One region of the Acidovorax sp. GW821-FHT10E03 genome, then DNA from elsewhere that is predicted to be linked to it. Evidence: predicted binding sites of a transcription regulator. Region 1 holds the regulator's gene; the other holds the start of a gene.
What was found. Region 1 encodes sigma-54, which starts transcription at its own class of promoters, with help from an activator protein. Its sites were predicted from a motif close to TGGCANGNAANCTGCTTT; they were not measured.

Region 1 (5,806 bases):
GGGTGAGCGAGCGCGAGCAAAATGGGCGGGCCGTGTTCCGCGTGCGCGTGGGCCCGTTCACCAAGCGCGATGATGCCGAGCAGCTCAAGGAAAAGCTCGACGGCGCCGGGGTGGAATCGGCCCTGGTGCGGGTGCAGCGCTGAACTGCCGCGCAGCGGGAGCTGAACTTTTTGCGGGGGCATGGCTCACATCCCCCAGACCAGAACCAGGAGAGTCTTTGCCATGAAACGCCGTGAGTTTTCTTTGTCCGCCGCCTCGGCGGTTGCCGCTTCCGCCCTGACGCTGCCAGTGGCCACCCCCGCGCTGGCCCAGGCCCGCCAGTTCAAGGAGGGCAAGGACTTCAAGCGGCTGGACAAGCCCGTGGCGCCCGATGCGCCCGCCGGCAAGGTCGATGTGATCGAATTCTTCTGGTACAGCTGCCCCCACTGCCACGCTTTCGAGCCCACGCTCGACGCATGGGTGAAGAGCGCCCCCAAGGACATGAGCATCCGCCGCATGCCCGTGGCCTTCAATGCCAGCTTCGTGCCGCAGCAAAAGCTCTACTACACGCTCGAAGGCATGGGCAAGCTCGACGCGCTGCACGCCAAGGTGTTCCGCGCCATCCATGTGGAAAAGCAGAAGCTGGCCAAGGACGACGAAATCCTGGCCTGGGTGACCCAGCAGGGGGTCGATGCCGCCAAGTTCAAGGAGGTCTACGGCTCCTTCACCGTGTCCAACCAGGTGCGCCGTGCGTCGCAGCTGCAGGACGCGTATGGCGTGGAAGGCGTGCCTTCCATGGGCGTGGCCGGCAAGTACTACACCGATGGCACCATGGCCGGCAACATGCAGAACGTGCTGCAGGTGGTGGAGCACCTGGCCGCCACGGCGAAAAAGGGGTGACGCCTCCTTGAAGGAAGCGTGGCCCTCGTGAGCCGCCTTCCTGCCCAGGGGGACGCACCCGGCGGCCCGGCAGCGCCGGCTCCACGGGTGCAGGCGGCGGCTTCCAAGCGCCGACGGCCTCGGATGCCCCAAGAAGAAGCCCGCGGATGCGGGCTTTTTTCATGGCGCACGCCGTGGGGTGGCTACAATGACCTGCAAGATTCGTGCCCTATGAACTACCGCATCCTCCCCCACCTCCTGCTTGTCGCCCTGGCCTGCCATCTGGGCGCGGCGCACGCCGAAAAGGCCGACCGCGCCAAGCCCATGAACATCGAGGCCGACGCCTTGCGACACGATGAGCTCAAGCAGACCAGCGTGTTCTCGGGCCGCGTGGTCATGACCAAGGGCTCCATCGTGCTGCGCGGCGCGCGGCTGGACGTGCGCCAGGACGCCGACGGCTACCAGTACGGCGTGGTCACGGCCGAGGCGGGCAAGCGGGCCTTCTTCCGCCAGAAGCGCGATACCGTGGCGGGCGCGCCGGACGAGTTCATCGAAGGCGAGAGCGAAGTCATCGAGTACGACGGCAAGGCCGACAACGTGCGCTTCATCACCCGCGCCGAGCTGCGCCGCTACCGCGGGGCGGTCCTCAGCGACGAGATCACCGGCGCCGTGATCGTCTACAACAACCTCACCGATGTGTTCACCGTGGACGGCAAGCGCACCCCCGCGACCAATGCGGCGGGCGATGCGCCCGCGCCCGGCAGCCGGGTGCGCGCGGTGCTCGCGCCCAAGGACCCGCCCGCCGGTACCGCCGCGCCGGAGGCCGCGCCCCCGGCATCGGCGCCGGTGCTGCGCCCCAGCAACAGCCTTGGCGGCGGCTCCAAGTGAGCGCGCAGCCCGTCAGCCCCGGTCCTGACACCCAGGCGGGCAGCCGCCTGGAGGTGCAGCACCTGGCCAAGTCGTATGGCAGCCGCAAGGTCGTCAAGGATGTGTCGCTGGTCGTGCAAAAGGGCGAGGTCGTGGGCCTGCTGGGGCCCAACGGCGCGGGCAAGACCACCTCGTTCTACATGATCGTGGGCCTGGTGCGCAGCGACGCGGGCGACATCCGCATCGACGGCCATTCGGTGGCCCACATGCCCATCCACCGCCGCTCGCGGCTGGGGCTGTCCTACCTGCCGCAGGAAGCCTCCATCTTCCGCAAGCTCACGGTCGAAGAGAACGTGCGCGCGGTGCTGGAGCTGCAGCGCGCGGACGACGACGGCAAGCCGCTGTCGCGCGAGGCCATCGAAGAGCGTCTCACGGCCTTGCTGCAGGAGCTGCGCGTGGACCACCTGCGGGCCTCGCCCGCCATGGCCCTGTCGGGCGGCGAGCGCCGCCGCGTCGAGATCGCCCGCGCGCTGGCCACGCAGCCGCGCTTCATCCTGCTGGACGAGCCCTTTGCGGGCATCGACCCCATCGCCGTGATCGAGATCCAGCGCATCATCGGCTTCCTCAAGGCGCGCGGCATCGGCGTGCTCATCACCGACCACAACGTGCGCGAGACGCTGGGCATCTGCGACCACGCCTTCATCATCAGCGATGGCCAGGTGCTGGCCCAGGGCACGCCATCCGAGATCGTGGACAACGCCGAAGTGCGCCGGGTGTACCTGGGCGAACATTTCCGCATGTAGACATGGCCTCCACGCTTGTCACTTCGTGTACTGCGCTGCCCCCCGAGGGGGCCTTCGCGCCTTGGGGCGGCCCGGCGGCGCGGTACGGTGCCCCCACGCTCCCCGCTGCGCGTGGTTCGCTGCCCCCCGAGGGGGCGTTCGCGCCTTGGGGCGGCCCGGCGGCGCTCAATCAATGAAACCTGGACTCTCGCTGCGCGTCTCGCAGCATCTTGCATTGACCCCCCAGCTTCAGCAGTCCATCCGGCTGCTGCAGTTGTCCACGCTTGAACTCTCGCAGGAAGTCGAGCAGATGCTCGACGAAAACCCGTTCCTCGAACGCAACGCCGACGAGGCGCCGCGCGAGGAGTTTGGCCTGGAAGCCGCCGATACGCCGGCCCAGGCCGACGACTACAGCGCGGATGATGCTATTTTTTCAGGAGCTACCAGCGCAAGCAGTACCAGCGCTGAGGCTCAAAATGATGCTGAAACTCCGAGCGCGGGCGCCGACGAGCCCGACTGGAGCGGCGACGGCACGGTGGAGATGGCGCCCAACGACGCCGAGTGGGGCGGCGACGCCCCCGCCCGCAACCGCAACGACGCCGAAGGCGACGAGGCCGACGCCACCGAACTGGCCCGCACGCACGAATCGCTGACCGCCTTTTTGCACCGACAGGCGCTGGCGCTGCGCCTGTCCGAGATCGACCGCGCCGCGCTGCGCTTCCTGATCGAATCGCTCAACGACGATGGCTACCTGGAGGATCCGCTCGAAGAGCTGGCCATCAGCCTGGCCGGGCCCGACGACCTGGAGCAGATCGAGGAACTGGTGCACCGCTTCACCGTGGCACAGCGGCTGCTGCAGAGCCTGGAGCCCGTGGGCGTGGGCGCGCGCGGCCTGGCCGAGTGCCTGACGCTGCAGCTCAAGGCGCTGGCCGCCGACGAGGACAGCGACATCGACCCCGACACCGTGCAGACCGCGCTGCGCGTGTGCCAGCAGCCGCTGGAGATGCTGGCGCGGCGCGACGTGCGCCGCCTCACGCAGGCCTGCGGCGACAGCGAGGAGCGCACCCGCGCCGCCATGGCGCTGATCGCCCGGCTGGAGCCGCGCCCGGGGCGCCGCTTCGCCGACGTGGAGCGCAACATCATCATCCCCGACGTGATCGTGCGCAAGGCCGGGCGCGCCAATGGCCGCGACGGGCAGCACAACTTCATCGTGCAGCTCAACCCCGACGTGATGCCGCGCCTGCGCGTGCACGACATCTATGCCGGCGCCCTGCGCGGCCACAAGGGCGGCGAGGGCCACCAGGGCATGCAGCAGCGCCTGCAGGAGGCGCGCTGGTTCATCAAGAACATCCAGCAGCGCTTCGACACCATCCTGCGCGTCTCGCGCGCCATCGTGGAGCGGCAGAAGAACTTCTTCACCCACGGCGAACTCGCCATGCGCCCGCTGGTGCTGCGCGACATCGCCGACGAGCTGGGCCTGCACGAGTCCACCATCAGCCGCGTGACCACGGCCAAGTACATGGCCACGCCCATCGGCACCTACGAGCTCAAGTACTTCTTCGGCTCGGGCCTGGGCACCGAGACCGGCGGCAATGCGTCGAGCACCGCCGTGCGCGCCCTCATCAAGCAATTCGTGGCCGCCGAGAGCCCGACCAAGCCGCTGTCCGACAGCCAGATCGCCGAGATGCTCAAGGAGCAGGGCATCGAGTGCGCGCGCCGCACCGTCGCCAAGTACCGCGAGGCGCTCAAGATCGCGCCGGCGAATCTGCGCAAGGCGCTGTAGGCGCCGTGCGGGCGTGTGCGCGGCGCATGCGCCTGGTGGCCCATTTTTCCGCTCCGTTGCCGTCTTTCCCTCTTACTTCGCCACCCCGTCCATGGCCCGCATCGTCTTCGACCTTCCCGCGCACTTCGGTTTCGCCACCGAAATGCAGATCTACATCAGCCACGTCAACCAGGGCGGGCACCTGGACAACGCGCAGCTGCTGAGCCTCGTGTCCGAGGCCCGGGTGCGGTTTTTCCAGTCACTCGGCTACCCCGAGGCCGACGTGGGCGGGCTGTCCATCGTGGTCGGAGACATCGTGGCACAGTACAAGTCCGAGGGGTTCCACGGCGAGACCATGCGCGTGGAGATGGCGCCTGCGGACTTCAACCGCTATGGGTTCGACCTGGTCTTTTGCATGACCGAGAAGACCTCGGGCCGCGAGGTGGCGCGCGGCAAGATCGGCATCGTTTTCATCGGCAAGGCCGACCGCAAGGTGGCGCCGATCCCGGACTCCATCCGCCAGTTGCTGCTGGCCCGTGCCGGCACGCCGGATTCACACGTACTTTCCGAGCGCGTATCCTCACCATCGTCATGAATCAACTCCAACTTTTTCTCCCTTGCGCCGCCGGTGTGGAGGGCTTCCTGGCCGACGAGGTGCATGGCATCACCGCCCTCACGGGGCAGGACCTGCTGGTGGGCCGGGGCGGCGTGCTGCTGCGCGCCTCGTGGCGCGACGCGCTGCTGCTGAACCTGCACAGCCGCCTGGCCCAGCGCGTGCTGGTGCAGCTGGCGCACCGCCCGTACCGCTCCGAGAACGACCTCTACGCCGCCGCCAGCGACGTGGCCTGGGAAATCTGGTTCACCACGCGCCAGACCTTCAAGGTCGAGGTGACCGCCCAGCACAGCCCGCTGCAGAGCCTCAATTTCGCGGGGCTCAAGGTCAAGGACGCGGTGGCCGACCGCTTTCGCGCCAAGAGCGGCGTGCGCCCCGACGTGAACACGCAGTGGCCCGACGTGCGCATCCACCTGCACCTGACCACCGACGAAGCCACCATCTACATCGACACCTCGGGCGAGCCGCTGTTCAAGCGCGGCTGGCGCGAGGACAAGGGCGACGCCCCGCTGAAGGAGACCCTGGCCGCCGCCATGATCGCCGCCAGCGGCTGGGACCCCCACGGCGACAACCCCCAGCCGCTGTACGACCCCTGCTGCGGCAGCGGCACCATCGCCATCGAGGCCGCGCAGATCGCCTGCCGCATTCCGGCGGGCAGGCTGCGCCGCTTTGCGTTCGAGAAACTGCTGCCCTACCAGGCCCATGTCTGGTCTGCTATTAAAAATGAAGCTGAAGGCGCAATACAGACAAGCGCTGTACCTATTTTTGGCAGTGACGTCGCCTTCCGGATGGTGGATTTCGCCGAGCGCAATGCCGAGCGCGCCGGCGTGGCGGGCGCCGTGCAGCTGCGCGGAGGCGATGCGCTGCAGCGCATGCCGCCGTGCGAGCAGCCCGGCGTGATGCTCCTGAACCCCCCGTACGGCG
Region 2 (5,806 bases), on a different contig from region 1:
AGGTGGAGGCGTACAACTTCCCGCAGGGCAGCCTGTCGCACCTCACGCGCCACATCGCCAGCCGCAGCCCCGGGCTGCTGACCAAGGTGGGCCTGGGCACGTTCGTGGACCCCCGCATCGAAGGCGGCAAGCTCAACAGCAAGTCCACCGAAGACCTGGTCAAGCTCGTCGAGTTCAACGGCGAGGAATGGCTGTTCTACCCCGCGCCCAAGGTCGACGTGGCCATCATCCGCGGCACGTTGGCCGACGAGAACGGCAACATCACGCTGGACAAGGAAGGCGTTCTGCTCGAGCAGATCAACATCGCCCACGCAGCCAAGGCCTGCGGCGGCATCGTGATCGCGCAGGTGGAGCGCATCGTCAAGGCCGGCAGCCTGCACCCCAAGTCGGTCAAGGTGCCGGGCGTGTCGGTGGACTACGTGGTGGTCAGCCAGCCCGAGAACCACATGCAGACCATCACCACGCAGTTCAACCCCGCGCTGTGCGGCGATGTGCGCGTGCCGCTCAACTCGCTGGCGCCCATGCCGCTGGACGAGCGCAAGGTGATCGCGCGCCGCACGGCGCTGGAGCTCACGCCCGGCGCCATCACCAACCTGGGTATCGGCATCCCGGCCGGCGTGCCGTCGGTGGCGGCGGAAGAGGGCGTGTCCGACCAGTTCACGCTGAGCGTGGAAAGCGGCATCACCGGCGGCATCCCGGCGCAGCTGGGCGACTTCGGCACGGCCTACAACGCCGACGCCATCATCGAGCAGTCGCTGCAGTTCGACTTCTATGACGGCGGCGGGCTGGACGCGAGCTTCCTGGGCCTGGCGCAGGCCGACAACCACGGCAACGTGAACGTGAGCAAGTTCAACGGCCGGCCCGTGGGCTGCGGCGGCTTCGTGAACATCACGCGGTCCACCAAGCACCTGGTGTTCTGCGGCACCTTCACCGCGGGCGGGCTGGAGGTGCAGGTGGCCGACGGCCAGCTCACCATCGTCAAGGAAGGCCGCTCGCGCAAGTTCATCGAGAAGGTCGAGCAGATCACCTTCAACGGGCTGGACGCCGCGCAGCGCGAGCAGAACGTGCTGTTCGTCACCGAGCGCGCCGTGTTCCACCTGACCACCGAGGGCCTGGAGCTGACCGAGATCGCGCCGGGCATCGACCTGGAACGCGACGTGCTGGCGCACATGGGGTTCAAGCCCCTGATGCGCGATGTGAAGATGATGGACCCGGGCCTGTTCCGTGCCCAGTGGGGCGGGCTGGCGCAGGCAATGGCCGCCAAGGCCAGGTCCGCTGCCTGATACGGAACGGAGCAACCCTGCGCGGGCTCTCAGGAGGCGGGGTCCGGCGAATAGACCTTCTGCAGCAACCGGATCAGCGTCTTGCGCTCGGCGGCGGTCAGGCCCGCCGTGGCGTCCACTTCCAGCTGGGCGGCGGTCTCCTCGGCCTGCGCGGTCAGCTCCACCCCCGCGGGCGTGAGGTGCACGCCCATGGCGCGCCCGTCGCTGGGGTGCGGGCGGCGCTCGATCAGCCCGCGCCGCTCCAGCGCGGCGATCAGCCCCACCAGGTTGGGCGGCAGCACATTGAGCGTGGCGCACAGCTGGCGCGAGGTGATGCCCGGGTTGTGGGCCACCAGCGACAGCACGGAAAACTCCACCACCTTCAGGCGGTACACCGCCATGCGCTCCATGAACACCTCGATGACCGCCAGCGACGCACGGCGCGCGTTGTAGCCCACCAGCGTGCGCAGGAAGCTGGTGTCCACGGCCTCCGGCGTGGAGAGCGCGGTGGCGGGGGGCGGTGGGTTTCTGAAGGGGCGGGCGCTGGACATGGGGCGATGGGTGCCGGAGCAAGGTCGGGTTTGGCGACGCATCGGGCAAGACCACTTTCTGACTCCCTTTCGCCGCTGCCGCTTATTTTATATACATCTTTTGCTACTAAAAATATAGCTATATCGCGAAATCGAAAAACGCGGCTCCACCCGCCTCAAGCGGGGCTGCGCAGCACGCGGCGGTATTGCACGGCCTCGGCCACATGGATGACCTCGGTGGTGGGCGAGCCCGCCAGGTCGGCGATGGTGCGCGCCACCTTCAGCGCACGGTGCGTGCTGCGGGCCGACCATCCCAGCCGCGCGGCGGCGGTGTTCAGGAATCTGGCGGCCGCATCGTCCAGCCGCAGGTGCGTGTCGATCTCCTGGCCCTGCAACGCCTGGTTGGCCTTGCCCTGCCGCGCCAGCGCCAGGGCGCGGGCATGTTCCACCCGCCCGCGGATGGCGGCGGTGGGCTCGCCCGCGGGGGCCTGCACCAGTTGCTCGGCGGGGAGGGCGGGCACCTCCACATGCAGGTCGATGCGGTCCAGCAGCGGGCCGCTGAGCTTGCCCTGGTAGCGGTTGATCTGGTCGGGCGTGCAGCGGCACGCGCGTTGCGTGGACCCGAGAAAGCCGCACGGGCAGGGGTTCATCGCCGCGATCATCTGAAAGCGCGCGGGGAAGTCCGCGCGCTGCGCGGCCCGCGAGATGGTGATGTGGCCCGTCTCCAGCGGCTCGCGCAGCGCCTCGAGGGCGGCGCGGGGAAATTCCGGCAGCTCGTCGAGGAAGAGGACGCCGTGGTGGGCCAGCGAGATTTCGCCCGGCCGGGGCGGCGATCCACCTCCGACAAGGGCCACCGCGCTGGCCGTATGGTGGGGCGTGCCCGTGGGCCGCTGCCCCCACAGTTCGGGGCGGAACCGCCCGGCCAGGCTGGCGATCGCTGCGCTCTCCAGCGCCTCGTCCACCGTCATGGCCGGCAGCAGCCCGGCAAAGCGCAGGGCCAGCATGGACTTACCCGAGCCTGGCGGGCCAGCCATCAGGACACTGTGGGCTCCGGCGGCCGCGATCTCCAGCGCGCGCTTGGCCGTGGCCTGGCCTTTCACGTCGGCCATGTCCAGGGAGGCCGCTGCGGCCGCCATCGGCGTGGCTTGCAGGCGGGTCCAGCCATCGTTGTCCACGGAGGCATCGCCCGCCGCGGCGCTGCCCGGTGGCAGGAAGGCGCGCACCACGTCCAGCAGGTGCCGGGCGCGCACCACCTGCGCGGCGGGCACGAGGGCGGCCTCTTCGGCGCTGCCGGGCGGCAGCACCAGCACGGCGCTGATCTGCTGCGTCTGCAGCGCGAGGCTCGTGGCCAGCGCGCCCCGCACCGGCCGCAGTTCGCCCGACAGCGACAGCTCGCCCGCGAATTCGTGCCCCGACAGGCTGGCGCCGTCCAGCTGCCCGCTGGCCGCCAGGATGCCCAGCGCGATCGGCAGGTCGAACCGGCCGGAATCCTTGGGCAGGTCGGCGGGGGCGAGGTTGACGGTGATCCGCTTGTTGTGGGGGAACTCCAGCCCCGCGTTCTGCAGTGCCGACCGCACGCGCTCGCGCGCTTCCTTCACTTCCACTTCGGCAAGGCCCACCAGGGTGAAGCTGGGCAGGCCGTTGGCCAGGTGCACTTCGACAGTGACGGACGGCGCCTGCAGCCCCAGAAGGGCGCGGCTTTGCACCAAAGCAAGACTCATGAAGCGATTCCTCCCCAGATGGGTGCGTTTTATGGCGTTCCCGCGCGGGCCCTTGGCGCCATGCACCAATAGCGTGCGTATGGCCGTGGCACGGTGCTGATGCCCACTGTACCGGGGATCGTTGTAACGCGAAGCAACGGCGCGCGCGGATGTATTGCGCCGCGTGGCACGGTCCGTGCTTAAAGCGCTCGTCCCTACTTTGTCCAACCGGAGGAAACATGACCCGCGCCATCATCAAGACCCTGGGCGTTGCCCTTGCAGCATCCCTTCCCCTGCTGGCCAGCGCCCAGCTCACCGGCAACGTCAGCCTGACCACCAACTACAAGTTCCGTGGCCAGGACCAGGACGCCTCCAAGGCCAAGGCCCTCAAGCCCGCGCTGCAAGGCGGTTTTGACTATGCCTTCGGCGAATCCGGCTGGTACGTGGGCAACTGGAATTCCAGCGTGGACTGGCTGGCCAACAACTCGCTCGAAGCCGACCTGTACGGCGGCTACAAGTTCAAGGCCGGCGGCGCCGACCTGGACCTGGGCGCGCTGACCTACATCTACCCCGGCAATGCCAACGGCAACACCACCGAGCTGTATGGCGCGGCCACCATGGGCCCCTTCACCGCCAAGTATTCGCACACCATCTCCAAGGACTACTTCGGCTGGGCCGGCGCCAAGTCCGGCTCGGGTCTGAAGGGCCGCAACACCGGCTACCTGAACCTGGCGTTCGCCCAGGAAGTGGCTCCCAGCGTCACCCTGAAGGCCTCGGTGGGCTTCACCCGCTTCGCCAGCGACATCAAGGACCTGGGCGTGCCCAACTACATGGACTACAGCGTGGGCGGCGCGTATGACTTCGGCAGCGGCCTGTCGCTGGGCGCCGCCGTGGTGGGCGCCAACAAGAAGGCCTTCTTCGGCCACGTCAACAAGTCGCGCGTGATCGTCACGCTCACCAAAACCCTGTAAGCAAGTCTCGATGGGCGCCGGGTGCGCCCATCGTCGGAGGAACCAAAATGAAAATGGTGACAGCCATCATCAAGCCCTTCAAGCTCGACGAGGTGCGTGAAGCACTCTCGGACATCGGCGTGCAAGGCATCACGGTGACCGAGGTCAAGGGCTTCGGCCGCCAGAAGGGCCACACCGAGCTGTACCGCGGCGCGGAGTACGTGGTCGACTTCCTGCCCAAGGTCAAGATCGAAGCCGCCGTGGCGGATGACCTGGTGGACCGCGTGATCGAGTCCATCGAAAGCGCCGCGCGCACCGGCAAGATCGGCGACGGCAAGATCTTCGTGACCCACCTGGAGCAGGTGGTGCGCATCCGCACTGGCGAAACCGGCAAGGAAGCCCTGTAAGGGCCCGGCCGCATCACACCCAAGAAGAGAAACGCCATGAAAAAACTGCTTGCTTCCTTCATTCTGGGGCTGGGCCTGCTGACCATGGGCAACCTGTCCCTGGCCCAGGCGCCCGCCGCCTCCGAGCCGGCCGCCGCCGCGCCCGCTGCGGCGGCCGCTCCCGCCGCTGAAGCCCCTGCGGCTGCCCCTGCTCCCGCGGCCGCCGCTGCACCGGCCGCCGCCGCCGAAGCCCCCGCTCCGGTCCCCAACAAGGGCGACACCGCCTGGATGATGACCTCCACCATCCTCGTGATCCTGATGGTCCTGCCCGGCCTGGCGCTGTTCTACGGCGGCCTGGTGCGCAGCAAGAACATGCTGTCCGTGCTGATGCAGGTGATGGTCACGTTCTCGCTGATCGTGGTGCTGTGGTTCATCTACGGCTACAGCCTGGCCTTCACCGAGGGCGGCGCCTTCATCGGCGGCTTCGACCGGCTGTTCATGAAGGGCATCTGGGACAACGCCGCCGGCACGTTCGCCAACGCCGCCACCTTCAGCAAGGGTGTCGTGATTCCGGAAGTGGTGTTCGCCGCCTTCCAGGCCACGTTCGCCGGCATCACCTGCGCCCTGATCGTCGGTGCGTTCGCAGAGCGCATCAAGTTCAGCGCCGTCATGATGTTCATGGTGCTGTGGTTCACCTTCAGCTACCTGCCGATCGCCCACATGGTGTGGTTCTGGATGGGCCCTGACGCATACGCCTCCAAGGAAGTGGCCGACGCCATGACCGGCAAGGCCGGCCAGATCTGGCAGTGGGGCGCGCTGGACTTCGCCGGCGGTACCGTGGTGCACATCAACGCCGCCGTGGCGGGCCTGGTGGGCGCGTTCATGGTGGGCAAGCGCATCGGCTACGGCAAGGAAGCCATGGCGCCCCACAGCCTGACGCTGACCATGGTCGGTGCCTCGCTGCTGTGGGTGGGCTGG

Region 2: a site for sigma-54 is predicted at 3,678-3,695, ahead of AC07OD_RS24205 (TorF family putative porin). Genes of this name have one in related genera too.

The regions. Positions count from the first base shown of each region.
Region 1 is NZ_JBWKMU010000009.1:29,531-35,336, forward strand. Features, by position in the region: gene AC07OD_RS16690 (SPOR domain-containing protein) at 1-143, shown strand, start outside; gene AC07OD_RS16695 (thiol:disulfide interchange protein DsbA/DsbL) at 223-879, shown strand; gene lptA (lipopolysaccharide transport periplasmic protein LptA) at 1,090-1,746, shown strand; gene lptB (LPS export ABC transporter ATP-binding protein) at 1,743-2,528, shown strand; gene AC07OD_RS16710 (RNA polymerase factor sigma-54) at 2,701-4,290, shown strand; gene AC07OD_RS16715 (acyl-CoA thioesterase) at 4,382-4,864, shown strand; gene AC07OD_RS16720 (THUMP domain-containing class I SAM-dependent RNA methyltransferase) at 4,861-5,806, shown strand, end outside.
Region 2 is NZ_JBWKMU010000015.1:89,669-95,474, forward strand. Features, by position in the region: gene AC07OD_RS24190 (acyl CoA:acetate/3-ketoacid CoA transferase) at 1-1,283, shown strand, start outside; gene AC07OD_RS24195 (MarR family winged helix-turn-helix transcriptional regulator) at 1,313-1,813, opposite strand; gene AC07OD_RS24200 (YifB family Mg chelatase-like AAA ATPase) at 1,969-3,513, opposite strand; gene AC07OD_RS24205 (TorF family putative porin) at 3,732-4,463, shown strand; gene glnK (P-II family nitrogen regulator) at 4,511-4,849, shown strand; gene amt (ammonium transporter) at 4,886-5,806, shown strand, end outside.